DNA from 2 places in the Variovorax sp. HJSM1_2 genome. Region 1 is predicted to be linked to the other one. Evidence: predicted binding sites of a transcription regulator. Region 1 holds the regulator's gene; the other holds the start of a gene.

Region 1 (14,465 bases):
CACGGAGGCGCGCAGATTGACACCGGCCAGCGCATGGCTGCCGCTGAACGTCACGCCTTGGTACTGGGCCTGGGCCACAGCTTCGTAACAACCAAAGCTGGAGACACAGGCCCCGGCACCGTTGACGAAGGTGATCAGGTTGTCCACCTTGTTGCGGTAAACCACCGCACCGATGCTGCTGGCACCAGCGGTGTAGCGCAGGCCGGCTTCCAGGTTGCGGCTGGTCTCGGGCTGCAGGTCGGCCTTGCCGTATTCGCTATAGCGCTGGTACAGCGTGGGGGCGCGAAACGCCGTGGCGGCAGACGCCGTGGCGCGCCAGTGGGGGGTGATCGCATAACCGTAAGCGGCACTGCCGGTGGACTTGCCACCAAAGCCGCTGTCGTCGTCGTAACGCGCATTAAGCTGCAGGCTGTGTGCACCTTGGTTGTAGCCATAACCCAGCGCTACACCGTTCTGCGAGCTGGTGCGCGTGTTGCTGCTGACCGAGGTGTTGTCGAGTGCGTTTTCACGCCGCTCCAGCGTGGCCGTCAACAAATGGGCGCCAAGCCGCCATTCGTTCAGGAACACATAGCCGCGCAAATTGGTCTTGGTCTGGTAGAACGAAGGATTGGTTTCATAGTGCTGCACGCTGTCGGTCACGCTTATGCGTGTCGAATACGCGTCGGTCCACTGCGCGTTCCAGTTCAAGCCGCTGGCCGAAAGGCGGTTTGTGCTGTGGTCGTCGACGGGTGCTGCAGGGTTGTAGCTGAAGTCGTCGTACTGCGCGTCCATGTCGCTGCCAAGCCAGGTCGCATCCAGGCTATGGCGGCTGTTGATCTTCAGGCCTACACGCGCATTGCCCGAGGTGCTGCGGTAGCCGTCGTCGTCGGGGTTGCGCTTGCCATCGCTGGTTTTGCGCAGGTATTGCGGCTGGATGTTGTAGCCGTCGCTGATCTCGCGCGCCACACCAAAGGAGTAGTCGATGGCGTTGTCCGCCCCGCTTGCCCCGGTACTTCCGCTGACACCGGCTTCGATCTTGCCCAGGCGCTTGCTGCCCACGCCCACACCCACGTAAGGCGCGGGCTTGCCCTCGCCCTTGCGTGTGAACAACTGGATCACGCCGCCAATGGCGTCCGAGCCATACACCGCGGCCGCCGGGCCACGCAGCACCTCGATGCGCTCGATCTGCGCCAGCGGAATGCTTTCCCAGCTGGCCCCGCCGCTGCCCGATTGCACGTCCAGCCGCACGCCGTCCAGGTACACGGCCGTGTGCTGTGAATTGCCCCCCCGAATGAACACACTGGTTGGGCTGCCGATACCACCCGAACGCGAGACCTCCACGCCCGGCAAACGCGCCAGCACGTCGGCCACGCCGGTGGCGCCGCTGCGCTCTATCGTGGCGCGGTCGACGATGGACACATCGGACACCAGATCGGTCAGGGGTTGCGCCACACGCGTGGCGGTGACCACGGTCTCAGGCAAGGCGGTTTGGGCGAGCGCGGGCATGGCCATGGACACGGCGAACGGCAGCATAACCAGACGACCGCAGCATGCGCCAGAGAGAATTTTTTTCATGATCACCAACAGACTGGAAGGCTCTCACCGGCGTCCCCGCCAGTGCTTGAGCGTGCACGGCCACAAACTGCGCGAGGCAAGCTTGTGGCCACTGTGTTGGCCGGTATCCGGGCTGAGCAGAAAACTCGCATCGCCTTCCCAAGCGTGTGTTCGAAAACGCTCAGTGGCCTTGTGATGAAAGCTGGGTGGTTCAAACGCATTGGCGTTCTACAACCCGTCTGCTGGACCGTTGCGGGGGCAGCGCAGGCCAGGAAAAAAGTGTTCCCCTCCTGCTTCCCGTTGAACTGCGGCTTGTGAACCAAGCCGCGAGCACCAACGGCGCGGATTTTACAGGTGGAAGCACGGCCGCCGACCTACAATAACGCCCCATATGGCCCAACCCACCCAAATCGAACAGATCGCCGAGCGCACCGAGCGGCTTCTGGTGCGCTACCACGAGTTGCAACGCACCAACGCACTGCTGACGGAACAAGTCGCCCTGCTGAGCCACGAGCGTGAATCGCTGAAGTCACGCCTGGCCGCGGCGCGTGCGCGCATCGATGCCTTGCTTGAACGGCTCCCTGAAATCTCCAGCCCACCCGTGGTGCGGCCTGCTCCACGGAGCGATGCATCATGAGCAACATGAACCAACTCGAAGTCCAGATCATGGGCCAGAGTTATCTGCTGGCCTGCCCCGAAGAAGGCGCCTCACGTTTGCAGCAAGCGGTGGCCAAGGTGGACGCCGCGATGTGCGCCATACGCGACGCCGGCAAAGTCAAGGCACGCGACCGCATCGCCGTGCTTGCCGCGCTGAATCTGGCCTTCGACCAACCGGAGCGCGCCGCCACGGAAACGGCTCCCGCCACTGCCGACGAAGCCGCTGGCAGCGACGAGCACCTGGCCTCGCTTTTGGCGCGTCTGGATGAGGCCCTGGGCGACGACGGTCGACTGATCTGAAGCGCGTTTTTGCCGCTGATCGGCTGACTGCGTAAAGTGCAGCGCGTCACTTGTGAAAGTGGCAAAAGCAGGCTTTAGAATAGAGTCGTCTGCGATCCCGTCGGGCTTTATATTTCCTTGAACCAATGCTCATTGAGCCCGGGCCTGGAATATCACCTCGCAAGCGTGATCATCTCGCGTTAGATGAACCCAATGTGCGGTTGACCTAGCCCACCTGAACCCCGGTTCAGGATGCGGGTCCGGTGGCCTTCGCAGACACCTTATTCCTTTCGTACCAAGATCAAGCGTGTACCTTGTCGATTTCGCTGGCCGTACTCAAGTACTGCCAGCGTTTCATCTTCGCGTTCACGGCTGATATGGGCACGAATTGCTGCCGAAGCGCTGTGGCAGCTTCCCACCAGATTTTTTTGAACAAGCCGGATGCTCCTGGACCCGACGCTGATTCTTGAACTCGCCCTGCTCGGTCTGAGCACCGGTTTTTTGGCCGGTCTGCTGGGCATTGGCGGCGGCATGCTGATGGTGCCGTTCATCACCTTCATCATGGGCACACGCGGCGTGGGCACGGACCTGGCCGTGAAGATGGCCATTGCCACGTCCATGGCCACCATCATGTTCACTTCCATCTCCAGTGTGCGTGCACACCACCAGCGCGGCGCCGTGCGTTGGGATATCGTGCGCCGCCTGGCACCCGGCATTGTGCTGGGCAGCATGATAGGCAGCCTGGGTGTTTTTGCGGTGCTCAAGGGCTCTTCGCTGTCGCTGCTGTTCGCCGCCTTTGTGGCGTTCTCGGCCACACAGATGTTTCTCGACAAAAAGCCCGCGCCCTCACGCCAGATGCCCGGCCCGGCCGGCCAGTGGACGGCGGGCGGCGTCATAGGCTTCATGTCGGGTCTGGTCGGTGCCGGTGGTGGCTTCATCAGCGTGCCGTTCATGACCTGGTGCAACATCAGCATCCACAACGCTGTGGCCACCAGCGCGGCACTGGGCTTTCCTATCGCCGTGGCGAATGTGGTGGGTTATGTGATCAGCGGCACGTCGGTGGCCAACCCGCCCGCAGGTTCGCTGGGCTACATCTGGCTGCCGGCACTCGGCGTGATTGCGTTATGCAGCGTGTTGACGGCGCCGCTGGGCGCCAAAGCCGCACATACCCTGCCGGTGAAGAAACTCAAGCGGGTGTTTGCCAGCGTGTTGTACCTGCTCGGCGCCTACATGTTGTGGCGCGGCCTGAGCAGCTGACCAAACTCTTCTGGCGTCGCGACTGCGTCTTGTCGTACTGATTTCCCTCAAGGGGCGTACGACCTGCGACTCAGCGCCGCGCCAGAACCGCTTCGCTGAGTTTTGTTTGCGGCTCTCTTACTCTTATTAATCCAGCAGTACCACCGCACCTTCGCGCTCTGCTGCGCGGGCCATGGCGGTTTCCAGGTCTTCTGCGGCCACACCAGGCGAACACAGAAAACCCTGGAACTGGTCGCAATTCAAACGCAGCAGCGTGGCACGCTGGGCCTTGGTTTCCACACCTTCGGCAATCACCGTCAAATTCAATGCACGGCCCATCTGGATGATGGCGCTGACAATCGCGTGGTCGTCACCATCGTCGGGCAAGCCGCGAATAAACGAGCGGTCTATCTTCAGCTTGTGGATAGGGAACTTCTTTAGGTAGGCCAGGCTGGAGTAGCCGGTGCCAAAGTCGTCGATCGCCAGCGTCACACCCAGGGCCGCCAGCGCTTCCAGCCGCGCCAGCGCTTCGGCCGCGTCCTGCACCAGAATCGATTCGGTCAACTCCAGTTCCAGCAACTCGGGCCGCAAGCCCACGGCCTGCAACACGCTGGCCACCTGCTCAACAAAATCGGTCTGCTGAAACTGCAGCGCCGAAACGTTGACCGACACCATCATGGGCCGGCCGGCCTCCTGCCACACCGCGGCCTGACGCACGGCTTCGGCCAGCACCCACGCACCCAGCGTGACGATGTAGCCACTCTCTTCGGCCAGCGGAATGAAGTCGCCCGGCGACACATGGCCCAGCACCGGATCAAACCAGCGTATGAGTGCCTCCACACCGATGACGCGGCCATTGTCCAGGCTCACCTGCGGCTGGTAATGCAGGCGGAACAAGCCGGTATCCATGGCCACCCGCATGGCGTGGTCCATCTTCATACGCGACAACAGCTCGATGTTCATCTGCCGCTGGTAGAAGCAGAAGTTGTTGCGGCCGCGGTCTTTCACGCGGTACATGGCGGTATCGGCGCACTTGATGAGTTCGTCCAGCGTGGCGCCATCGTTCGGATACATGGCCACACCTATGCTGCAGCTCACCGAGAACTGCAACTCGTCCACCGCAAACGGCCGCGACAGGCTCTCCAGCACACGCCGCGCCACACGTTCGGCAGCGGCTGCATCGGCCAGGTGCAGGTGCATCACAAATTCGTCGCCGCCCAGGCGGCACAAGGTGTCGACCTCGCGCAGGCAGTGGCCCAAACGCTCCGCCACCTGGATCAGCACCCGGTCGCCAAACTGGTGGCCCAGCGAATCGTTGATGTTCTTGAAGCGGTCCAGATCGAGGAACATCACCGCAAACTCGCCGCCACCGCGTGCCGCCATGCGCAATGCATACTCGATATGCTGGCTCAGCATCAGCCGGTTCGGCAGACCGGTCAGGGCGTCGGTGTAGGCCAGTTGTTCTATGCGTTTCTGGCTGGCCTTCTCTTGGGTCAAGTCCTTGAAGAAGCCAATGCTTTGCATGACCTCACCCTGGTCGGTGCGCAGCGCCACCCAGGACAATTTGACTGCGCATTCGGAACCGTCGCGGCGCACGTGGGTGGTCTCGCCCTGCCAATAACCATCCTCGACCCAACTCTCTTTCAGGCGCGCGAGGAAATCGGCGTCGTGCAAACTCGTGAACAAGTTTTGCGCCTCTTGACCCAGCACATCCGCTTCGGCCAAACCCGTCAGGCTCAGGCAACCGGGGTTCACCGCCACGATGCGATGGTCGGGGCCGGCAATAAAAATCGCGTCCAGGCTGGATTCAAAAACCTTGGCAGCCAGGCGCAGGCTGGATTCCGATGCCACACGCTGGGTGATGTCGCGGAACGAATACACCCGGCCAATGGCGCGGCCCTGGTTGTGCTGCGGCAGCGACACCCGTTCGATCAGGCGGCCATCACGCAGCACCAGCAGGTCGGAGCTTTCCGTCAGCGGCGACAGCGACAAGCCCTCCAGGCGCTGGCGGTAGGCCTCGGGATCGAGTGTGGATTCGGCCATGTGCGAGACCAGCGCGTCGTCGTCGCGACGCAGCAGCATGGTCTCGGGCATTTCCCACATCTCGGCAAAGCGGCGGTTGCAGGCGGTGGTGTTGCCGTGCAGATCACACACCAAAATACCATCGGCCGTGGCCTCCAGCGTGGCCTGCATTTCCGCCAGCACCAGCTCCAATTCGTCTTCCATGCGGCGGTGCTGGCTGCGGTCACGCAGGCACACCACAAACGCGGAACTGCCATCGGACAAGGTGGTCAGCGTGACACGGCGCTCGACTTGCCTAGGCTCTTGCTGCGCAGTGAGAAGCTTGGTCTCCGAGTGGATGCCATCGGCGTGCCCGGTGGCCGCCTCTTCCCAGAAAAACTGGTCTTCGAGTGCCACCATGAAGTCCGTTACCACCCGGCCGACCAGGCTCAAGCGGCCGGCACCGAGCAGTTGCACCGCGGCGTCGTTGACCGCCAGGATATGCAGCGTGCCGGGCTCCACCACACACACAGCATCCAGCATCGCCTCGATGAGGCTCCCCAACGCCGGCAGGGTCACGCCTGGCTTCCCAAACGGTCCAGGCCGCCACTGCGCTCGACGTAGTAACAAACACGCGGACGCAAGGCCAGGTATTCACGTACCGAGGCCGACAGTTGCGCCGGCTTCAGGCTGCGCCGTATGCCCAGATCGGGGCGTTGTTCCAGATCGACGATCAGCGCTTCGGCGCGTGGCACATTCTGGTCATGCAGGATCACACGCGGCTTCAGTGGCCGGGCGGAGTTCACCGAAACCACCACACCATAGGCATCGTTGACCAATTGCACAACCGAACCCGGCGGGTACACCCCCATCAGGCGGATAAAAGCGCCCAGGGTGGCGGTGTCGAACCGGGATTTCATCTGGGCGAAGATCATCGAAAGGGCTTCGTGCGGCGTGATCGCATTCACCAGGCGCGCAGGATTGCACAGGTTGTCGTAAAGATTCACCAGTGCAAGAATCTTGCCCGCCTGCGACATCTGCTCGCCGCGCAGCCCTTGCGGAAAGCCCGAGCCATCGACCAACTCGTGGTGTTGCGCCATGCCCAGCAGCACCTCGGGCGCCAAGCCCATACGTTTGCCCAGCGCCACACCAAAGGCCACGTGCTCGCGGTATCCAATGCGCTCGCTGGCGGAAAACTTTTCGTCCATGGCGCGCAGCCGCTCGGGCACCTGCGTCTTGCCAATGTCGTGCAACACCGCGGCCATACCCAGCGACTGCAGCTCGGTGGCGGGCAATGCCAGCGCCTTGCCCAGCAGCAACGAAACCACCATCACATTGACGGGATGCTCGGAACTGCGGTCGCCCATGGTTTCGGACAACAGGCGAATCGCCGAATCACCGGCGCCCAAAACCTCGGCCACGCAGCTTTGCACCAGCTCGGCAGCTTGGTCGGCGGCGGATTTCGGCTGCTCTCCGACCGCAGCAGCCAGACGGCGGAAGCGCACCATGGCTTCACCAAACTTGCGCTCGCAGCGCTCCAGGCTGCGTTGCTGGTTGGCCAGTTGCTCACGGCGCTGGCTGCGCAACCACTCTACTTCCTGCATACGCGTCACGGTAGGCGTTGCGGCGGCAGCGATCGCAGGTTCAGGGACTTCGGCACCAATGGATGCCGGCGCCTCATCGGGCGCGACTGTCATGCCCGGGGGCAGTTGCTCCTGCAGAGCCGCAAAGTCGCTTTCGCTGGCGGGGTCGCTTTGGCCGGGGTAATAACGCAGCCGGCTCAAGCCGAGTGAGCGGATCGCACCAATTTGCTCGTGTGAAGCGATCTTGAAGCTGCCCTTCGGAAACGGATGTTCCATCCACCCAAGGTCGAGCTGTATGTACATGCCACGCCGAAGTTGGCCGATATCAATCCAAACTGATTGGTGCACATCCATAAAATAAGATGCAATTTGGGCGTTGTGGCATCAAAAGATTATGCCGCGAATCAAAGACATCTTGTTACCAATTTGACCCGAGTGTCGCTTAGGCGTCAATTCTTTGGCCCTGCAAGGGTCTTCGCTTACACCACGCGCGAAAACCTTTCACGTCCCTCACCCCGCGCTAATTGCAAATAACGATCAAAAACCATGGCGATGGTACGCACTAAATACCAGCCAATGGCGGTGACGCGGATAGCGCCCTGGTCTGCAAGATTCATTTCCAGCAAACCATCGCGCTCAAATTCAGCCAGCACCGCGAGTTCAGGCTCAAAGTAACGCCGAAAGTCAATGAAATGCGCTGTGGCAATTGATTCAAATTGCACCTCACCCTGGCACATGAACGCCATGATCACACTCTGGCGCACCAAATCGTCGCGCGACAACAGCAACCCACGTGCAATCGGCAGTTGGCCCTGGTCTATACAGCTGCGGTAATGCGCCCAATCCCGCGCGTTCTCCGTAAACAGCGCGCCCATACGGCCAATCGCCGACACCCCCAGTCCAAGCAAATCGCAATGGGCTTGTGTGCTGTAACCTTGAAAGTTGCGGTGCAGCCGGCCTTGCCGCTTGGCCACGGCCAGGGCATCACCAGGCAAGGCCAGGTGGTCCATTCCCACATGCACATAACCCGCCTGCACCAGGCTGTCCAAGGCCAGACGCAGCAGCCCCAGCTTGTCATCCAGCACGGGCAGTTCGCTCTGGGCGATGCGGCGCTGCGGCTTGAAGCGCTCGGGCAGATGGGCATAGGCATACAGCGCCAGCCGGTCCGGGCGCAGTTGCCGCACCTGCTCCAGGGTGCGCGCAAACGAGGCTGCGGTCTGCCGCGGCAAGCCATAGATCAAATCGATGTTGATGGACTTGAAACCCTGCGCCCTGGCCGCCGCGACCAGGGCAAACACCTCTTCGGCGGCCTGCACCCGGTGCACGGCTTGTTGCACCGCAGGGTCGAAATCCTGCACACCAAAACTCAGCCGGTTAAAACCCAGCGCGGCCAGGTTGGCCAGGCGCTGGGGTGTCACCGTGCGCGGATCCACCTCGATGGAGAACTCGCCATCGGGTGCTAAGCGAAAGTTGTCGCGCAACAGCTGCATGAGCTGCGCCAATTGCTCGTCGCTCAAAAAAGTGGGCGTGCCGCCGCCCAGATGCAATTGGCTCACGGCCTGTCCCGGCCCCAGGTGCGCCACCTGCAGGGCGACTTCGCGCGTCAGATAGTCAAGATACTCCTGGGCACGGTCGCGTTGTCGCGTCACGATTTTGTTGCAGGCACAAAAGTAACAAAGCGACTCGCAAAAAGGGATATGCACATACAGCGACAGCGGATGCACCAGCCCCGCGTTGGCATGCTCGCGCCGTTGAGCCAACGCGGCAATAAAGCCGGCTGGCTGAAAACCATCGACAAAGCGGTCGGCCGTGGGGTATGAGGTGTAGCGCGGACCTGGCTGATCCATGCGGCGCAATACCTCGGGTGTGATCATGCTCATGGGACAACACTCGGTTCAAGCAAAAGGTCACGCCGAACAAACCTCAAGAAATGCCACGTATGCTTCTCTGCGCCGGCGACGCGCGAAAAAAACCAAGGCCTAGAGGAAATGGCGACGTATAGACCGTATGCACACAATGTGCCGCGACACAAGCGGCAACTTATTGACCCATATCAGTGCCGCAGCATTGGGAATGCCGCAAAATTTGATTTATGTCATCCCACCCCGCACTTGGCCACCATAGAACGCCCCAACCGCTGCCAGGCGCCATACAGATCGCCTGCTCCAATTGCAATCTGCGCGAACTGTGCATGCCCGCTCAGCTCACGGCCGAAGAACTGGTGCGCATAGACGATGTGGTGGCCTCGCGCCGCACGGTCAAACGCGGCACGACCTTGTTTCACCAGGGCGACAGCTTTGCCTCGCTTTATGCCATACGCCTGGGCGTGTTCAAAACCGTCGTCGCCTCCGAGGACGGCCGCGAACAGGTCACCGGCTTTCAGATGGCCGGTGAAATCATGGGCATGGACGGCATCGTCAACGAAGTGCACAGCTGTACCGCCGTGGCGCTGGAAGATGCCGAGGTGTGTGTAATGCCTTTCGACCGCCTGGGCGAACTCTCACGCGAGGTGAACGCTCTGCAACATCACGTGCACCGCATCATGAGCCGCGAAATCGTGCGTGAACATGGCGTCTTGCTGCTGCTCGGCAGCATGCGTGCCGAAGAACGTGTGGCGGCCTTTTTGCTGAACCTGGCCAAGCGGCTGCATGCGCGGGGTTTCTCGCAATCCGAACTGGTGCTGCGCATGACACGCGAAGAGATCGGCAGCTACCTGGGCCTGAAACTCGAAACGGTCAGCCGCACCTTCTCCAAATTGGTCGACAACGGGCTGATTGAAGTCAAACAGCGGCACGTGCGTATTCTGGATGCGGACAAGCTGAACCGGCTGGTCAACCTGCAAGGCTGTGCATCCTAAGCGCAGGCTAGCGCTACCAATTCAATAGCATCTTGCGCTTTTCCACCAAGCGCCAAAGGCATTTTTTCTTCAAGCACGGCCAGCAGCGCCATGTAAAGCTACACACCGTGGGCAACAGCGCCGCAGCGAAGATGGCTCAGCGCTCCTAGAATATTTTTCTCGCCACTCTGCCCAGTAAGAGCCTGTTCAAAATCCATTGGGGCCTCAATAGATTTTGAACAGGCTTTAAGCGCTCAGACCATGCCTCTGCAAGCCGACACCGCGCCCACGCTGCGTAGCCTCTTTTTCGCCTTCTCCAAAATCGGCCTGACCAGCTTCGGCGGCGGCCTCAGCGGCTGGATGCTGCGCGAGTTTGTGCAGCGCCGCGCCTGGCTCACGCAGCAGGAATTCTTGAGCGGCCTGGCCTTGGCGCAGGCGTTCCCCGGTATCAACGTCGTCAACCTGTCGATCTGGATTGGCTTTCAACTGCTGGGCGGCGCCGGCGCGGTGGTCGCGGCCTGCGGCATCGTGTTGCCACCCATGGTGGTGGCCTTGACCTTGGCGAGTGTGTTCTCTCACGTGGCCGATGTACGCGGTGTGCATGTGGTGCTGGCCGGCATTGCGGCAGCAGCGGTGGGGCTGTCGCTGCAAACCGGCTTGCGTGCGGCCTTGCATGCCGCCAAAGGCTGGGCGCGCAGCTTGATTTTGCTGGCCACGTTTGCCGCCATCTTCTTCTGGCGCCTGCCGCTGCTGTGGGTGGTGGGGGTGATGGCACCGCTGTCCATCACGCTGGCATGGCGGCGTATACGTGCTGAGGCAGCAGCCGAGGCCAGCACGCCATGAACCTGCAGCTATTGAGCAGCCTGCTGGCGGTGTTTGCGCCACTGTCGTTCCTGACGGTGGGCGGTGGCCAAAGCATCGTGGCCGACATTCACCGCCAGTCGGTCAACGTGCAGGGCTGGATGAGCGACGCACAGTTTCTCGACCTGTACGCACTGTCACGCATCACCCCCGGGCCCGGCGCCTTGTTGGTCACCTTGGTGGGTTGGCAGGTGGCCGGCATCTGGGGCGCGTTACTCACTTCGGTGGCGATTTTTTTGCCAAGCTCGGTGTTGGTCTATGCCCTGGCGCATGTCTGGTCGCGTTACCGGGGCAAACCGCTGGTACGCGCCATTGAATCCGGCCTGGCGCCGGTGGCAGCAGGTTTGATTTTGGCCGCGTCGTGCACGGTGTTGCGTGCGGCCGAAGGCGGCGTTTGGGCCTGGTCGGTGGCGGCCCTCTCCACCATCGCTTTGGCGGCATGGAAGCGGCTCAGCCCGCTGCTGGTACTCGCCCTCGGTGGGCTGGTATTTTGGGTGGCGCTGCGTTGACGTTTTCTAGCGCGCCATGACCTGTATCAACCAGGGTCATCACTGGGCTCGCAAATTTGCTGTTGCTGCGTATGATGCTTTTTGTCACGCAAGCCCGCGTGTCTAGACCCAAGGAGGACACACCATGTACAAACGCATTCTGGTGGCAACCGACGGCTCCGAGCTGTCCGACAAGGCCGTGCAAAGCGCCATCGCGCTGGCCGCAGACCTGAAGGCCGAACTCATCGCGCTGAAGGTCGTGCCCTACTATCCGCAAAGCTACTTTGAAGGTGCAGCACCCATAGACACCCGCGCCATCGCCGATGTCGAAAAGAAATGGCAGGAGTCGGCACAACAAGTGGTGGGCGCCGTGGTCACGGCAGGCGCCGAGCGCGGAGTCACGGTGCAAGGGCTCACGGCCAAGTCAGACCTGGTCTCCGAGACCGTGATCAAAACCGCCACCGCCCAGAACTGCGACTTGATTGTGATGGCCTCACACGGGCGCAACGGCTTGAAGCGTTTGCTGCTGGGCAGCGAGACGCAGCACGTGCTGACGCATTCGCACATTCCGGTGCTGGTGCTGCGGCCCTAGGCTCAGGTCACGGCCAGGCGTATCCACTCGCCGCCATCATCTTGCGCCAGGCGCACTGCGGCTTGCACGATGGCGGCAGCATCGGCTCCGCCCACACTGAGATAACGACGGCCAGGCGGCGCAAAGGCCCGCAGCAATTCTGGCGTGGCGCGTTCGCCACGCGTCAGCGCCAGAATCGGCCCGTGGGTGGCGAGCAACAAACGCTCAAAACGGCTGTTGATCTGCGGGCGCAGGCCCTGCAGCCACAAGCGCTCGTTGGTTATGCCATCTTCCACCAGCGCGCCCCAATCGTCCACGCGCCACAGCTCGACACCCAGCGCATGCGAACGCTCCAACAAGGCGGCTGTGCGCAAGGCTTCGTCCACCAAATTGGCCTCGCACAGCCACTGCATGTGTGTGCCACAACCCTCGACTGTGGCACTGCGCAGCCGCTGCATGACGCGGCTCAGCCGTTGCGGAACAGAAAGCTGTAGGCGTTGAGCGCGGGCACACCGCCCAGGTGGGCGTACAGCACTTTCGAGCCCGCAGGAAACTCGCCCAAACGCACCTTCTCTATCATGCCGTGCATGGACTTGCCTTCGTACACCGGGTCGGTGAGCATGCCTTCCATGCGCGCACACAGGCGAATAGCGTCCAAGGTGCCCTCGTTTGGCAGGCCATATTCGGGCCCGCCAAAACGCGTGTCCAGCACCACGTCCTTGGCGCTGATGTCGCGGTTCAGCTCCACCAGATGGGCCGTGTGTTTGGCGATGCGCAGCACCTGGTCAAAGGTCTGCTGCGGCTTGGCCGAAGCGTCGATGCCGATCACGCGGTCGGCCCGGCCATCGGCCGCAAAACCCACCACCATGCCGGCCTGTGTGCTGCCGGTGACGGCGCAGACCACGATGTAGTCGAACTTGAAACCCAGCTCGGCTTCCTGTTGCCGCACCTCTTCGGCAAAGGCCACAAAGCCCAGCCCGCCTTTTGGATGCTCGGAGCAACCGGCCGGAATCGGGAATGGTTTGCCGCCCGCCTGGCGCACACTCTGCATCGCGTCTTCCCAGCTTTTGCGTATGCCAATGTCGAAGCCCGCCGCATCCAGGCGCACATCGGCGCCCATGATGCGCGACATCTCGATGTTGCCCACACGGTCGTAGACCGCGTCGGAGTAGTTGACCCAGTTCTCTTGCACCAGCACACACTTCAAGCCCAGGTGTGCCGCCACGGCCGCCACCTGGCGTGTCTGATTCGACTGTATGCCGCCTATGGACACCAGGGTGTCGTAGCCACCCTCCAGCGCTTCGGGAATCAGGTACTCCAGCTTGCGGGTCTTGTTGCCGCCAAACGCCAGTCCGCTGTTGCAGTCTTCGCGCTTGGCGTACAGCTGCACCTTGCCGCCCAAGTGTGCGCTCAGGCGTTTCAAGGGCTGAATCGGTGTCGGGCCGAAGGTCAGCGGGTAGCGTGGAAATTTTTGCAGGTTCAAGACAGTGCTCCTTGTTCAAAACATGGCTTGAATCCTAGGAGCTAGCCCTTGTTTTAGGGTTGCAAAATATGCGCCTTCAACGAAACTCAGGCGAGATTTTTTCTTCATTAAAGTACTTTTATTCCGCTTAAAAAGCCATGAGCACAACAAAATTGCCTGACAAGAATGCGCTCGACCGTACCGACCGCGCCATACTGCGCGCACTGCAGCGCGACGCCTCGGTCTCCAATGTGGCGCTGGCCGCCAAGGTGAACCTCAGCGCCCCGGCCTGCCTGCGGCGCGTGGAGCGCTTGAAGAGCCTGGGGCTGATCAAGAAGGTGGTGGCGCTGCTAGACCCGGCCGCACTCGACTGCGGCACGCTGGTGATGATTGGTGTGGTGCTGGACCGCTCCACACCCACCTCGTTTGCCGAGTTTGAAAAGGCAGTGCAAAAGGTATCGGGCTGCCAGGAGTGCCATGTGGTCACCGGCGAGTTCGACTACTTCGTGCTGCTGCGCACGCGCGACAACGACAGCTACAACCGCCTGCACGCCGAGCAACTGCTTTATCTGCCGGGCGTGCGGCAGATCCGCACCTTCATGGTGTTGAAACAAGTGTTGTCGACCACGCAGTTGCCGATCTGACACAACGAGTCGAGCGTGGTCGGCTCAAGTTCGGCGTTCTAAGGCCGAAAAGCCTCAGGAGAAAAGCCAAACATGCAGCCGAATTCATGGGCAATGGCCAAAAGCCGTTGACCCATTGAAAGCGCAGGGCAATCAACGACGCACCTCTTCATTCACATTTGCTTGGCAACACACACCGCGTCATCCTTTCAAGGCCCAGCCCCAACACCCTGCCATGCAACGCCATACATCGATGTGTGCGTTTCACCCTTGGCCCAATCCCCACTTATGAACAACTTAAAAGTCTCCACCCGGCTGTCGTTTCTGATCGCGTT
Region 2 (14,465 bases), on a different contig from region 1:
GAAGAGTACGCACGCCTGTGCCAGCAGTTGGTCGACGCCGGTACCTTCCAAAAGCTCAATCCGGCCAAGCGCCCCAACTCCTTCCTCGCCCAGAGCGACCCGAGCGACGTGGCGCGTGTGGAAGACCGCACCTACATCTGTTCTGAAAAGAAGGAAGATGCCGGCCCGACCAACAACTGGATGGCACCCGCCGAAATGCGCGCCACGCTGGCCCCGCTGTTCAAGGGCAGCATGAAGGGCCGCACCATGTATGTCGTGCCTTTCAGCATGGGTCCGCTGGGTTCGCCCATTGCCCACATTGGCATTGAACTGTCCGACAGCCCCTATGTGGCCGTGAACATGCGCACCATGACGCGTATGGGCGCCGCCGTGTACGACGTGCTGGGTGTGGACGGCGACTTCGTGCCCTGCGTGCACACCGTGGGCGCGCCGCTGGAAGCCGGCCAGGCCGACGTGAAGTGGCCTTGCAACAAGACCAAATACATCGTGCACTACCCCGAAACCCGCGAAATCTGGAGCTATGGCTCGGGTTATGGCGGCAACGCCTTGCTGGGCAAGAAGTGTTTTGCGCTGCGCATCGCCTCCACCATGGGCCGCGACCAGGGTTGGCTGGCCGAACACATGCTGATCCTGGGTGTGACCAATCCGCAGGGTAAGAAGTACCACGTGGCAGCGGCTTTCCCCAGCGCCTGCGGCAAGACCAACTTCTCCATGCTGGTGCCACCCACCGGCTTCGAAGGCTGGAAGGTCACGACCATCGGCGACGACATCGCCTGGATCAAGCCGCAGGCCGACGGCTCGCTGCGCGCCATCAACCCCGAGGCTGGCTACTTCGGTGTGGCCCCCGGCACCAACTACAAGACCAACCCCAACTGCATGCGCAGCCTGGACAAGAACGTGATCTTCACCAACGTGGCACTCACCGATGACGGCGACGTCTGGTGGGAAGGCATGGAAGATGACGTCGCCGGCAAGGCTTTGCCCGCGCACCTGATCGACTGGCAAGGCAAGGACTGGACGCCACAAATCGCCAAGGAAACCGGCGCCAAGGCGGCGCACCCGAACGCACGTTTTACCGTGGCCGCCATCAACAACCCGGCACTCGACGAAGCCTGGGACGACCCCAAGGGTGTGAAGATCGACGCCTTCATCTTCGGCGGCCGCCGCTCGACCACGGTGCCGCTGGTGACCGAAGCGCGCAACTGGACCGAAGGCGTCTACATGGCCGCGACCATGGGTTCCGAAACCACGGCCGCCGCCGCTGGCCAACAAGGTGTGGTGCGCCGCGACCCGTTCGCCATGCTGCCGTTCATGGGCTACAACATGGCCGACTACTTCCAGCACTGGCTCAAGCTGGGCCAAAAGCTCGAAGCCTCGGGCGCCACGCTGCCCAAGATCTACACCACCAACTGGTTCCGCAAGGGTGCCGACGGCAAGTTCGTCTGGCCCGGCTACGGCGAAAACATGCGTGTGCTGAAGTGGATGATCGACCGCATCGAAGGCGCCAACACCGGCAGCGAACACATCTTCGGTGTGAGCCCAGCCTACGCCGACATCAACTGGACCGGCCTGGACTTCACGCCTGCCCAGTTCGACACCGTGACCAGCATTGACCGCGCGGCTTGGCTCAAAGAGCTGGACCTGCACACCGAGCTGTTCCAGCAACTGGCCTACCACCTGCCGGCCGAACTGGTGCAAACCAAAGAGAAGCTCGCAGCCGGCCTGGCCGCCTGATCGCCTTCACGCTCAAAAGCCCGGCTGGTCCGGGCTTTTTTGTGCGCGCAAGATTGTTGAGAAATAAGCTTCCAGGGCTTAGCCAGAAAGCGCAGGCAGCTATCTTTTCTGCATAAAAAAAGCTGCCAACAGGCAGCTTTTGAAGATGCCCCTCGTAAGGGGCACGGAGACAATCAAGCGTAATACGCGAAGTTGGGGTGACGCGTGTACAGGATGTCGCGCTGTACGGCGGCCTTTTCTACTTTGAAAGCAGCGGGTGCAGCAGGCTTGGCGGCGACAACTTCGCTGGTGGCCAGTTCGCTACGGCTTTGCGCGGCCATCAGGTCGGCCATCACGCGGCTGTCGCGCTGGGCCACTTGCCACAGGCGGGCGTCGGCACGGGCACGGGCGTTCTTGGCTTGCCATTCGGCAACCACCTTGGCCAACGAGAAGCTCGATGCCACGGAAGCAGGGACTTGGACGGCGCTACGGGCAATCGCTGGAGCGGCCACGTTGCTGCGGGCAATGGCGGCCATCACGTCTTCCATGACGGCAGGCACTTGTTGTGCGGTTTCCCACAGGCGTTGATCGGCACGCTCTTGAGCGACACGGCGCGACCAGCCGTCAGCGGCGGCGACAACACGATTGGCCACGCGGCGCACGGTACCGGCGCTCAGTGCCAGGGCGGCAAAAGCCACGGCCCACATGATCACCCAAGCGGTGAACAAGTGGCCTTCGGCCCAGGTGTCCACCATCTTGTCGGCGACCACCATAAAAGCGGCCACAACAGCAGCCAACAAAACGGCCGACAGACCCTTGGCGCTGTCGAAGCCTCCCTGACGCAGCTCACGCGCTGCAGCGTAGACCGATTCCGCACGTGCAACGCCAGGGTGCACGGTGGACATATTGGTGTGGACAAAGCTGGTCATGATATTTTTCCTTTTCGTTTATCCCTGCCAAAGGGCTTGGGATGGCTGAATCTTAGGGTTACCCCTAGTAATTTTCCACTTTATCTTTGTGATGGAATTCATTCACAATGGTGATGTATTGGTAATTTTTCACACTGTGACGTCTGGGCTCAGAAACGTATGGCTGCTGCACAAGAGAACAATCAGAAAGCACTGGATTGAGCTATTTTGCTTATCTGGACAGCGATAGACGCTATCTTTTTAGATGAACAAACCCCTTTGAAAATGATGCGCCGCAACATCACCGGGGTCTATTCGGTAGCAGCTCATGGCGGGTCATGGCATGTATTGAGCTGGAGTCGAAACTCTAATTTGTCGATTAACCACAAGCTTGTTGTCCGACATCGCATCTTTATTCGTGAAATCGTTCACAACCTCAAAACCACAGCTGCCCGCCATGCCGCCTCATGAGCCGAATTTCCGCACCCTGGACTTGAACCTGCTGCGGGTTTTCAACGAAATCATGTCCGAGCGCAGCTTGACGCGCGCCGCACACAACCTGTCGTTGACACAACCGGCCGTGAGCAATGCGCTGCGCCGCCTGCGCGAGGCTTTGGGCGATGAATTGGTACGCCGCAGCGGTCAGGGCATGGAGCCCACACCGCGCGCCGTGGTGTTGTGGCCGGCGGTACGTGATGCCCTGCTGCAACTGCAGCAGTCGCTCACGCCGCAAAACTTTGTGCCCGCCGAGGCCGACGACACCTTTGTGATCGCCATGGCCGATGCCACCGCCGCCGCCTTGATTCCCGGTCTGGTGGGCATAGTGGAAAACGAAGCGCCCGGTATTTCACTGCGCGTCGTGCCGTTGACGACGCGCGACCCACGCAAACTGCTGGAAGAAGGCTCGGCCGACCTGGCCGTGGGCTTCTTCCCCGCCATGGTGGCCGATTTGACGGCGCGTGCGCAGGTTGGCAAAAGCAGCACCTTCGCCACCCTTCGCCTGTATGACGGCCAATATGTCTGTGTGATGCGCAGCGAACACCCGCTGGCCGACGGCCCGCTCACGCTGGACCGTTTTTGCGCCGCGCGCCACTTGCTGGTGAGCTTTTCGGGCCGGCCCTACGGCTTCATCGACGAATCCTTGGAGCGCCTGAAGCGTGACCGGCGTGTGGTGTTGACGGTGAACCAGTTTTTCACCGCCGGACGGGTGGTGCTCAACTCCAACCTGCTGACCGTGCTGCCAAAACACTTTGTGGAGGAAACCGGCATTGCCACGCGATTGGTGCAACGCGAGTTGCCGTTTGCGGTACCGGCGGTGCATGTTGATGCCGTCTGGCACCTGCGCCATGAACACAGTGGCGGGCACGCCTGGTTGCGTGACGCCTTATCCCGCTCTGCGCGCCAGGCATTTGCCGCCGGAACGCCGGAGTGGCGCGAACAAATGGACTTGAAGATCTAGTGGCAGAACGTCTGCGCTCAGCGCACAACGCTCAGGTAGGCGCGGGCTGCGTCGCGCAGTTCGGCCGCGTGGCGTGGATCCAGACCGGCGCGGTTGTCGGCCGATTCAAACAAGTTGTTGGCCACGTCCTGGCGCGCAGGTGCGGCCTTGCTATTGGACAAAAAGAACTTCAGGGGTTGCACTTTGGCGATGAAATCAAACATGGTGGACTCTCGGTCTAAGCAGCTAAAACTGCGATGTTTGAAGAATAAGGGTTAACCCTAGAAAAGCAATAGCCGATCTATGCAGCTTGCGCATAACCTCAAACATCGCACCTTCACGCCACCTCAGAAGCTGTTTTGTGCGGCATTTGTCACGCCGCCTCTAAACTGCGGTGTGGCCCCCGCCACACCGCCTTTGAACACCTTAACCCGCCACTCACATGAAAATCCAGCTGCTGTCCGACCTGCATCTTGAACAGGCGCCGGACTACCAGCCGCGCATCGCTGCGGGCGTGGAGGTGCTGGTGCTGGCCGGCGACATTGGCTCGTACCAGGAGCGTTCACGCCTGCGTGAAGACGACTTTGGCCTGCGCCGTTTTTCACCAGCAGCCAACGGCCCGGCCTGGCCGCGCACGCTGTATGTGCCGGGCAACCATGAATTCGATGCCCTGGAATTCGAGGCCACCACCACCCGGCTGCGCAGTCTGTGTGCTGATCTGGGCATTGAATGGCTGGAGCGCCAGGTGGTGCACATCGGCAGCGTACGTTTTGTCGGCACCACTTTGTGGAGCGACTTTGACGCGCTCGCCAGCCGCGCGACGACCCTGCCCGACCTGCTGCGCCAGCGCGACAAGGCCTTTCGCGCGGCCAACTACTACCTGCGCAAAAACACCACCCTGCTGCAAGGCCAGCCCATGCTGGCGCAGGAGATGCGCGAACTGGCGCTGCAGTGCCAGGCCTGGCTGGTGGATGCGCTGAACACCCCACACGCCGGGCCCACCGTGGCGGTCACCCACTTCGCACCCAGTTTGCGCAGCGCCGATCCACGCTATGGCGAAACGCCGGGCACCGCCGGTTTCTGCAATGCGCTGGACAGCTTATTTGCCCAGGCCGATTTATGGATACACGGCCACCTGCATTGCCCCATCGACTACACCGTGACGCAGGCCACGGCCGCAGGCGAACACCGCTGCCGCGTCGTGGCCAACCCCCTGGGTTATGCCGCCAAAGGGGAACAAGTGGCCTTCCAGGACCATTTCGTGGTCGAAGTCTGAAAATCTGTTCTAAGCGGTCGATTCACCCAGGCCGGTCAGCGCTTCGATCAAGCTATCAAACACCAAACGCACCCGGGCGGGCACAGGCGCACGCTGCGAACGATAGACAAACAACGTCCAAGGATCGGGCGCTTGCTCATCAAACAAACGCACCAGGCGTCCGGCGCGGATGTAGGGTTCGGCAAAAAAGGCCGTGAGCTGGCCAAAGCCTATGCCGGCCAATACCGCCTCACATTCGGCCTCGGCATGGTCGGTCACAAAGGTCGGAGCACTGGGACTCATCTGGCGGCCGCCCTTGAACAACCAGGGCCACAACCTGCCGGTATTGCGGTCAACCAGGGCGGTAGTGGGCAGCGCAAACAATTCCTCCAGGCTGCTGGGTTGACCCACACGTTCCAACAGCGCAGGCGCGCCCACCACCACAAAGTCGGCCTTGCCCACCGGACGCGCCACGAACCGGCTGTCACGCATGAAGCCGATACGCACACCCACGTCGATCTGCTGGTCGACCACATCGGCAATGGCTTCGGACAAGCGCATGTCCAGCACCAGGCCGGGATGCTGGGCTGACAAAGCCGACAAATGGCCGAGCACGAACTGCCGGCCTATGAAGGTGGGCGCAGCGATACGCACCACCCCCGCATGCGCCGATGCGGTGCGCCGGTCGCTGCGGTGAAACAAGCCGTCCACCCCGCCCACGGCTTCACGCGCACGCGGCACCAGTTGTTCGCCAAAGGTGGTGAGCTGCACGCCGCGTGTGCTGCGATGGAACAGCGGCTCACCCAGTTCGTCCTCCAGTTCCTTCACCACCCGCGTCACCACCTGGGGTGATACCGCGAGCCGTGCTGCCGCCTCGCGAAAGTTGCGGGTTTCGGCCGCAACACAGTAGATGCGCAGCGCTTCCAGACGGTTGGACATGGTGGGGATCAAGGTACGGGGGGAGGCTTCAGTGTGCCATTTTTTGGAATTCTGAACTCGCGGCATGTCAATTTACGGATCACCGGCCCAATTTCAGAATTCAACCCGTGCCGCACAAACCCCATCAACCGATTAAGGAATCACCATGAACATCACCAGCAACATCGAAAACAAAGTCGTCATCATCACCGGCGCCAGCAGCGGCCTGGGTGAAGCCAGCGCCCGCCTTTTGGCGGCACGCGGCGCCCGCCTGGTGCTGGCCGCGCGCCGCACCGACCGCCTGCAAGCCCTGGTCAAAGAACTCGAAGCCAGCGGCGCCCAGGCCATCGCCGTGGCCACCGACGTGGTCGACATGGACCAGATGCAGACCCTGGCCGACGCCGCCCTCAAGCGCTTTGACCGCATCGACGTGTTGGTGAACAACGCCGGCATCATGCCGCTGGCGCCGATTGCCAAGGGCAAGGTGGACGAGTGGAGCCGCATGATCGACGTCAACATCAAGGGTGTGTTGCACGGTATTGCCGCCGTCTTGCCCACCATGACCGCACAGAACAGCGGCCACATCATCAACATCGCCTCGGTCGCTGGACTGAAGGTTTTCACGCCCATTGGCACCGTGTACAGCGCCACCAAGTTTGCCGTGCGCGCCATCTCCGAAGGTTTGCGGACCGAGGCGCCAGCCGGTGTGCGCACCACCATCGTCTCGCCCGGCGCGGTGGAGTCTGAACTGAAACACGGCAGCACGGATGCGGATGCCGTCGCAGGTGTCGCCGCCTTCTACGAAGCGAATCAGATCCCCGCCGATTCCGTGGCCCGCGCCATTGTGTATGCAGTGGAACAGCCCGCTGAAGTGGACATCAGCGAGATCGTGTTGCGCCCCACCGTGCAGGAGTTCTGAGCGCAAGCTGCAAGCCGGTTGCAGCAAAACTCCTTACAAGTTTGACCAGTATTAAGGCGACCATCCGTCAGCATGCATACACTGTTGCTTTCAACCTGGGAGACCTTGCATGAAGATTCTGCTCGCTGTGGATGGCAGTCCGTACACCAAGAAGATGTTGGCCTATCTGGTCACCCACCCTGAACTGTTCGGCCAGAGTTCGCAATTCACGGCCTTCAACGCGCAGACGGCCCTGCCACCACGCGCCAAAGCCGCCCTGGGTTCGGAAGAGGTCGCCAAGTACCACGCAGAAGAAGCCGAAAAGGTGCTGAAGCCGGTTGTCAAATTCCTGGCGCAAAAAGGCATAGACGCCACGTCGGCCTACAAGGTCGGCTCCACCGCCGATGTCATTTCCAAGGCCGTCAGCACCGGAAAATTCGACCTGGTGGTGATGGGCTCACACGGCCACAACGCGCTGGCGAAACTGGTCGTGGGCTCGGTCACCACCCAGGTGCTGGCCAAGTCCGAGGTGCCGGTGCTAGTGGTTCGCTAGTGTGTCCCCAGGGCGGCCGCAGCGGCGTCGATCAAGGCGTCGCTGAGGCTGTCCAGGGCATCCGACTGCAGGTTCCAGCAGTGCCAGTACAACTGCACCGCTTGGTGGTGCGTGGGCAGCACGTTCACCAGAAAACCCTGCTCCAACAGACCGCGTACCAGCAGTTCGGGCACCACGCTGATGCCCCAGCCGGCCAGCACGGCACGCACCTGGCCCTCTGAGCTGGGCACAAACAACTGGTTCAGCGCCACGCGCTTCAAGCCAAACGCGGCGCCGACAAATTCCGTTTGCATATCGTCCTTGCGGTTGAACGCGACAAACGGCACACGGCGAAAGTTGTGCGGCGTGAGTTGGCTGCCGGCCAACTTGTCACGCACCAAATCTGCACTGGCCACGGCCACGTAACGCATAGACCCCAGCGGCGCCACACGGCAGCCGCGCAAAGCTTGCTTGAGCGTGGTGACACAGCCCATCACATGGCCTTCGCGCAGCCATTCCTGGGTGAAGTCCTGGTCGTCGGCAATGATTTCCAGCGGAAAACCCTGCTGCACTATGCCTTCCAACGCGCCCATGGCCCAGGTGGCAATGCTGTCGGCGTTGATGGCAATCGAAATGCGCTCTTCGTCGCGTGTGCCCCCGGCCAGGCCCGGCGCCAGGTCTTGCATGTCGCGCTCCAGGTCGGCACGCAGCAGGCGCAACTGTTTGGTGTGTTTCAGCAGCAAGCGCCCCGCCGCCGTGGGTTTGAGCGGGCGGCTGCGCACGATCAGCACCGTGCCGGCCTGCGCCTCCAGCGAACGCAGGCGCTGCGACACCGCCGACTGCGTGATGTTCAGGCGCTGCGCCGCGCGCTCGAAACCGCCCTCTTCCACAATCGCGGCCAGGCATTCCAACGCGTCCGGGTCAAAGATACTCATAAGGGCTTGAACACCGCTTGGATTATTAGGCCGACTGATAAATTCATAATTAGTTTAATTCTGCTGTTAATTCTCGGGCCGTCAAATCACACTTCGGTCTATGAAAATCATCGTCTTGGGCGCCGGCATCATTGGCATCAGCACCGCCTGGCATCTGCTCGAACGGGGCCACGAAGTCACCGTGGTCGACCGCCAGGGCGATGCCGCACTGGAAACCAGCTTTGCCAACGCCGCGCAGATCTCCGTCAGCTACTGCGAACCCTGGGCCAACCGCGACGCGCCGGGCAAACTCCTGAAGTGGATGTTCCGCAACGACGCACCGCTGTTGTTCCGTCCGCAACTCGACTGGCAGCAATGGCGTTGGGGGCTGCAATTTCTGAGCCAATGCAACGGCACGGCCTTTGAACGCAACGTGCAGCAGATCGTGGCACTCGGCAGTTACAGCCACCAGGCGCTGAAAGACGTGGTGCGCCAGACCGGCATCAGCTACAACCGGCTGGAGCGCGGCATCGCCCATTACTACACCGAGCAAAAGGCTTTTGACGCCGCCGGCGACGCCGCCGCCCTGATGCGCAAATTCGGTGTGGCGCGTGAGGTGGTGAGCCGCGACGAGCTGCTGCGCATAGAGCCAGCCTTCAAACCCTTTGGCCAGCGCATCGTCGGTGGCACGTTCACCGCCAGCGACGAAAGCGGCGATGCCCGGGTCTTCACCCAAGCGCTGGCCCAGCGCTGCAGCGCGCGTGGTGCCGAGTTTTTGTACCACCACGACGTGGTGCGGCTCAACCGCGCGCAAAATGCTATTGAATCCGTAGCTGTGCGCGCCAATGCAGCAAGCGCTGGGGGCACATTTGATTCACAAGTCAAAACCCTCAAGGCCGATGCCGTGGTGGTGGCCTGCGGCTCGTACTCCGCGCCGCTGCTGCGCAGTGTGGGCGTGGATTTGCCCATCTACCCCGGCAAGGGTTATAGCGCCACCTTCAAACTGCTGCGCCCCGAACTGGCGCCCATGGTGTCAACCATAGACGACGAAGTGAAATGCGCCATGAGCCGCCTGGGCGACCAGTTGCGCGTGGCCGGCACGATTGAACTCGGCGGTTTTGACCTGTCGCTGAATACCCCCCTGGCCCAGGCACGCTGCCGCCTTTTGGCCGAGCGTATCGAGGCCGTGTTGCCCGGCGTGTGCGACACCCGCAGCGAGGCCGAAGGCGGCCAGCCACGCTTCTGGACCGGGCTGCGCCCCGCCACCCCGACCAACGTACCCTATATAGGACGCACCAAGGTCGGCAAGTTGTGGGTCAACGCCGGCCATGGCACGCTGGGCTGGACCCATGGCGCGGGTTCGGGCAAGGCCATGGCGGCGCTGCTCAGCGGTGAACTACCGGCGATGCCGTTCAACTTTTACGGCTTCGAACGCGCCCGGCACGCCATGCGGCCGATCACCGCTTAGGCACTCTCAAGGCGGTGCGCCTCGCGCAGGCAGGCCTGAAACGCCAGCGTGACGCGCGACGGCTCGGGTGAGCGCCGCACAATGCTCAAGAACCGGCAGTCGTAGCGAAACAGCGCCGGGCGCACGGCGCGCATCAGCCCGGCTTGCACAAAACCTGCGGCGTAATGCTCGGGCAGAAAACCCAGGTAGCGGCCGGACAAGATCAGCGTGGCAATCGACTCCTGGTCAAAACCCGTGGCCGTGCGCTGCAGGTGCACCTGGCGGCTGATTTCCATGTTGGGCGAGTGGTAGCCCAGGCCGGCAAACGCGTGCGCGCGAATGTGCGTCCACTCCAGCGTTGCGTGATCCGCCGCAAACAGGGGATGTGTGGCACCGCAATACAAGTGCATGGTTTCGCCAAACAGGTCGTCGTAGCTCAGGCTGTCCGAGTTGCGGTGGCCCGGCACCACACCGATCTGGAAGCGTCCATCCATCACACCCCGCTCGATGGCGTTGATAGGCGCCACGTGTAAGTTCAGCGCCACCTCGGGCGCCAGTAGCCCAAAACGCGCAATCGCTTCGCCCAGCCGTGCTTCGGGGTTGCTTGCGGTTTTGTCGAACACCGCAATGTGTAATTGCCCGCCCATGCGCTGGTGGATTTCGTCCACGCGGTGGCGAAAAGCATCGGCCCCGGCCAGCAGGCGCAGGGTTTCGTCGTAGATCTGCTGGCCTTCGGGTGTGACCGCAAAACCGGCCCGGCCGCGCCGGCACAGCGTCAGGCCCAGCCGGGTTTCCAGGTCTTTGACGTGGCGGCTCACGGTGCTGATGCCGATGTTCAACTCCAGCTCGGCCGCCGCCATGCCGCCACATTCCACCACCACCTTGAACACGCGCAGCAGGCGCAGATCCATGTCGCTCAACTGGCCCAGCAAGGTATTCAAATCTGCACCCTCATTACTTTCATAAACCCGCAACTAAACAGTGATGATTATCTATAGATAAGAGTATTGCGCCCCATCAAAATCCTTCGATTGACTCTTAACCCCGACACAACACCACCCGCAGGAGCCCTCATGGACATGACCGACGCCAACCGCCTCGCAGCCCCGCGCACCGACGCCGCCTGGCTCGACGCCCACTGGATGCCCTACACCGGCAACCGCGACTTCAAAGCCAACCCGCGCTTGATCGTCGGCGCCAAGGGCGTCTACTACACCGACGCCGATGGCCGGCAAATTCTGGACGGACTCTCCGGCCTGTGGTGCTGCGGCCTGGGCCACGGCCGCACCGAGTTGGTGGAAGCCGTCACGCGCCAGATGGCCACACTCGACTACTCGCCCGCGTTCCAGTTCGGCCACCCGCTGTCGTTCGAGCTGGCCAACAAGCTGAAGGAACTCACTCCTGACGGCCTCGACCACGTGTTCTTCACCGGCTCGGGCTCTGAAGCCGCCGACACCTCTTTGAAGATGGCCCGTGCCTACTGGCGCGCCAAGGGCCAGGCCAGCAAAACTTTGCTGATCGGCCGCGAAAAGGGTTACCACGGCGTCAACTTTGGCGGCATCTCGGTCGGTGGCATCGCCGCCAACCGCAAGGTGTTTGGCCAAGGTGTTGCGGCCGATCACCTGCCACACACACAGTTGGCCAAAAACGCGTTCTCGCGCGGCATGCCGGCCCAGGGCGCCGAACTGGCCGACGAGTTGCTCAACCTCATCACACTGCACGACGCTTCGAACATTGCCGCCGTGATCGTCGAGCCGTTTGCGGGCTCGGCCGGTGTGGTGATTCCACCCCAGGGCTACCTGCAACGCCTGCGCGAGATCTGCACGGCGCACAACATCCTGCTGATTTTTGACGAAGTGATCACCGGCTTTGGCCGCGCGGGTGCCATGACCGGAGCCGAGGCGTTTGGTGTCACGCCCGACATCATGAACGTGGCCAAACAAATCACCAACGGCGCACAACCCATGGGTGCGGTGCTGGTGAAGAAGGACATCTACGACACCTTCATCAACCAGGGTGGCCCCGACTACATGCTGGAGTTTCCGCACGGCTACACCTACTCGGCCCACCCCGTGGCCTGCGCCGTGGGCCTGGCCGCGCTGGACATTCTGGTGCGCGAAAACATGGTCGACAAAGTGCGCGCCATCGCGCCGCATTTTGAAAACGCCGTGCACAGCCTCAAAGGTGCGAAACACGTCACCGACATCCGCAACTTCGGCCTGGCCGCCGGCATCACCATCGCCGCCTTGCCCGGCGAACCCGCACGCCGCCCCTACGAGATTGCCATGGCGATGTGGAAGAAGGGCTTCTACGTGCGCTACGGTGGCGACACCATCCAATTGGCGCCGCCGTTCATCATCGAGCGCGGCCAGATTGATAGTTTGATCAACGCGCTCGGTGAGACTCTGAACGAAACAAACTAAAGCACACCTCCAGTCGTCGCGCACCACGCCGACATCGGTGTATTGCGCGTGGCTGGAGAATCTTTGCCGCGCGCTGGCAAGCGCTGGTGCCCGGGTGGCCCCTACGGTAGCCTGAATCTGCACACCCTGCAGGGCTTATGCGCCTCGTACAGAATCGGGGCATCTCATCAGCTAGGCACCCATCCACATGTCTCGTCGCGTCCTGTTTCTCGTCGCCTCCACCCGTGAAAGCGGCCATCTGGGCAATACCGAATGGCTGGCCCAGCAGGCCGCCGCGGCCCTGCCGTCCAACACCCCCACCACCTGGCACCACCTGGCGCAGATGCAGTTGCCCGCGTTTGTCGACCTGCGCCACACCACCGGCAGCTACGCGCCGCCAACCGCCGACCTGAAAACCCTGTTGGATGCCACGCTGGCCGCCACCGACATCGTGCTCGTGGCCCCCGTCTACTGGTACAGCCTGCCCGCACACATCAAAACCTACATCGACCACTGGAGCGGCTGGATGCGTGTGCCGGGCCTGGACTTCAAGGCGCAGATGGCGCAAAAGACCCTGCGCCTGATCACCACCAGCGGCGACCGTGCCAAGGCCCAGCCGATGATGGACTCGGTCAAACTGTGCGCGCAGTTTTTGGGGATGACCGATGGCGGTGTGTTGTGGGGCAAGGGCGGGCCGCCCAGGGCGGTCGAGGCCGATACCCAGGCCGTGGCCCAGGCCGCAACATTTTTGCTAGCGTCTTCCGCAAGCCAGTAAAGCGCCAGCGGCCGATTGCATTCACCAGAACTGCCCCCGGAGAAACACCCCATGTCGACAACTCAAGAAGCCCCGGAACTGGTCATAGACATCGTCTCCGATGTGGTCTGCCCCTGGTGCTATATCGGCAAACGCAAGCTAGAAGCCGCACTGGCCTTGCCTGAGGCCGCTGCCCTGCCCCAGCCGGTGCTGCGCTGGCACCCGTTCCAGCTCAACCCCGACATGCCGCTCGAAGGCATTGCGCGCCAGCAATATCTGGAAGACAAGTTTGGTGGCCCGGAACGCGCCGCCACCATTTACGCGCGGGTCAAAGCCGCCGGCCAAGCTGTCGGGCTGCAACTGAACATCGACACCATCAAGCAGCAGCCCAACACCCTGGCCGCCCACACCCTGCTGGCCTACGCCCAGCAAAACGGCCGCGACGGCACCGACATCAAGGAACGCCTGCTGCGCGCCTACTTCACCGAGAACCGCAACATCGGCGATCTCGATGTGCTGGCCGCAATTGCCGATGAAGGCGGGCTGGACGGCCACGCGGTGCGCCACTTCCTGGGCACCCTGGAAGCCCGTGCCGCCGTGGCCGAAGGCGACCAGCGGGCGCGCGAGATGGGCATCAACGGTGTGCCGTTTTTTATCTTCAACCACAAGGTGGCGCTGTCGGGCGCACAAGACCCGGCGCAGCTGCTGCAGGCGATGCAGCAGGCATTGCTGCCCACAGCCACCGCCTGAGCGCTAAGCCAACTTAGCATCTGCAGACTGCGCAAGGGCTAGACCCGATGCGCCGCGCCTCGCGGTGCGCCTAGAATTCGACTGCCTAAATGCAAGTGAAAGCCGGCTGTCGCCCTGGCGGCCGGCGCATCTGCACACATCCGAGACATCACCATCATGCTGAAGAAAATCCTGTCGCTGGCCATCGTGGCCGCCGCCGTGGCGACACCCGCCGTGTCGTTCGCGCAAAGCTACCCCGCCAAGCCCATCCGTTTGATCGTGCCCTTCCCACCCGGCGGCGGCACCGACATCTTGTCGCGCCTGGTGGCCGCCAAACTCACCGAATCCACCAAGTGGACCGTGGTGGCCGACAACCGCGCCGGTGCCGGCGGCACCATTGGCATCACCGAAGCCACGCGCGCCGCGCCCACCGGCTACGACCTGGTGATGGGCCAGAAAGACAACCTGGTGGTTGGCCCCTGGCTGTACAAAAACCTGCCCTGGGATCCCACCAAGGACCTGACCGCCATCGCCCACGTGGCCTACACACCCATCGT

What was found. The regulator FNR, encoded in region 1, switches genes on or off when oxygen is low (the NO sensors DNR and NnrR bind a similar motif). The targets are predictions, from matches to a motif close to TTGATNNNNATCAA.
Region 2: the regulator FNR is predicted to act here: its motif matches at 7,193-7,206, upstream of ACFQ95_RS22355 (universal stress protein).

Annotation. Positions count from the first base shown of each region.
Region 1 covers NZ_JBMOXA010000001.1:166,507-180,971, reverse strand. Annotated here, with positions in the region: gene ACFQ95_RS00810 (TonB-dependent receptor domain-containing protein) at 1-1,554, opposite strand, end outside; cobalamin riboswitch at 1,636-1,886, opposite strand; gene ACFQ95_RS00805 (cell division protein ZapB) at 1,925-2,170, shown strand; gene ACFQ95_RS00800 (cell division protein ZapA) at 2,176-2,490, shown strand; gene ACFQ95_RS00795 (sulfite exporter TauE/SafE family protein) at 2,911-3,726, shown strand; gene ACFQ95_RS00790 (sensor domain-containing protein) at 3,853-6,285, opposite strand; gene ACFQ95_RS00785 (HD-GYP domain-containing protein) at 6,282-7,643, opposite strand; gene hemN (oxygen-independent coproporphyrinogen III oxidase) at 7,769-9,169, opposite strand; gene fnr (fumarate/nitrate reduction transcriptional regulator Fnr) at 9,382-10,146, shown strand; gene ACFQ95_RS00770 (chromate transporter) at 10,387-10,968, shown strand; gene ACFQ95_RS00765 (chromate transporter) at 10,965-11,495, shown strand; gene ACFQ95_RS00760 (universal stress protein) at 11,620-12,066, shown strand; gene ACFQ95_RS00755 (hypothetical protein) at 12,069-12,503, opposite strand; gene ACFQ95_RS00750 (1-aminocyclopropane-1-carboxylate deaminase) at 12,512-13,528, opposite strand; gene ACFQ95_RS00745 (Lrp/AsnC family transcriptional regulator) at 13,666-14,151, shown strand; gene ACFQ95_RS00740 (methyl-accepting chemotaxis protein) at 14,419-14,465, shown strand, end outside.
Region 2 covers NZ_JBMOXA010000030.1:6,395-20,859, reverse strand. Annotated here, with positions in the region: gene ACFQ95_RS22390 (phosphoenolpyruvate carboxykinase (GTP)) at 1-1,734, shown strand, start outside; gene ACFQ95_RS22385 (hypothetical protein) at 1,908-2,642, opposite strand; gene ACFQ95_RS22380 (LysR family transcriptional regulator) at 3,079-4,080, shown strand; gene ACFQ95_RS22375 (hypothetical protein) at 4,098-4,283, opposite strand; gene ACFQ95_RS22370 (metallophosphoesterase) at 4,502-5,335, shown strand; gene ACFQ95_RS22365 (LysR family transcriptional regulator) at 5,345-6,253, opposite strand; gene ACFQ95_RS22360 (SDR family oxidoreductase) at 6,399-7,151, shown strand; gene ACFQ95_RS22355 (universal stress protein) at 7,261-7,683, shown strand; gene ACFQ95_RS22350 (LysR family transcriptional regulator ArgP) at 7,680-8,597, opposite strand; gene ACFQ95_RS22345 (D-amino acid dehydrogenase) at 8,698-10,044, shown strand; gene ACFQ95_RS22340 (LysR family transcriptional regulator) at 10,041-10,934, opposite strand; gene ACFQ95_RS22335 (aspartate aminotransferase family protein) at 11,097-12,446, shown strand; gene ACFQ95_RS22330 (NAD(P)H-dependent oxidoreductase) at 12,634-13,200, shown strand; gene ACFQ95_RS22325 (DsbA family oxidoreductase) at 13,252-13,929, shown strand; gene ACFQ95_RS22320 (Bug family tripartite tricarboxylate transporter substrate binding protein) at 14,086-14,465, shown strand, end outside.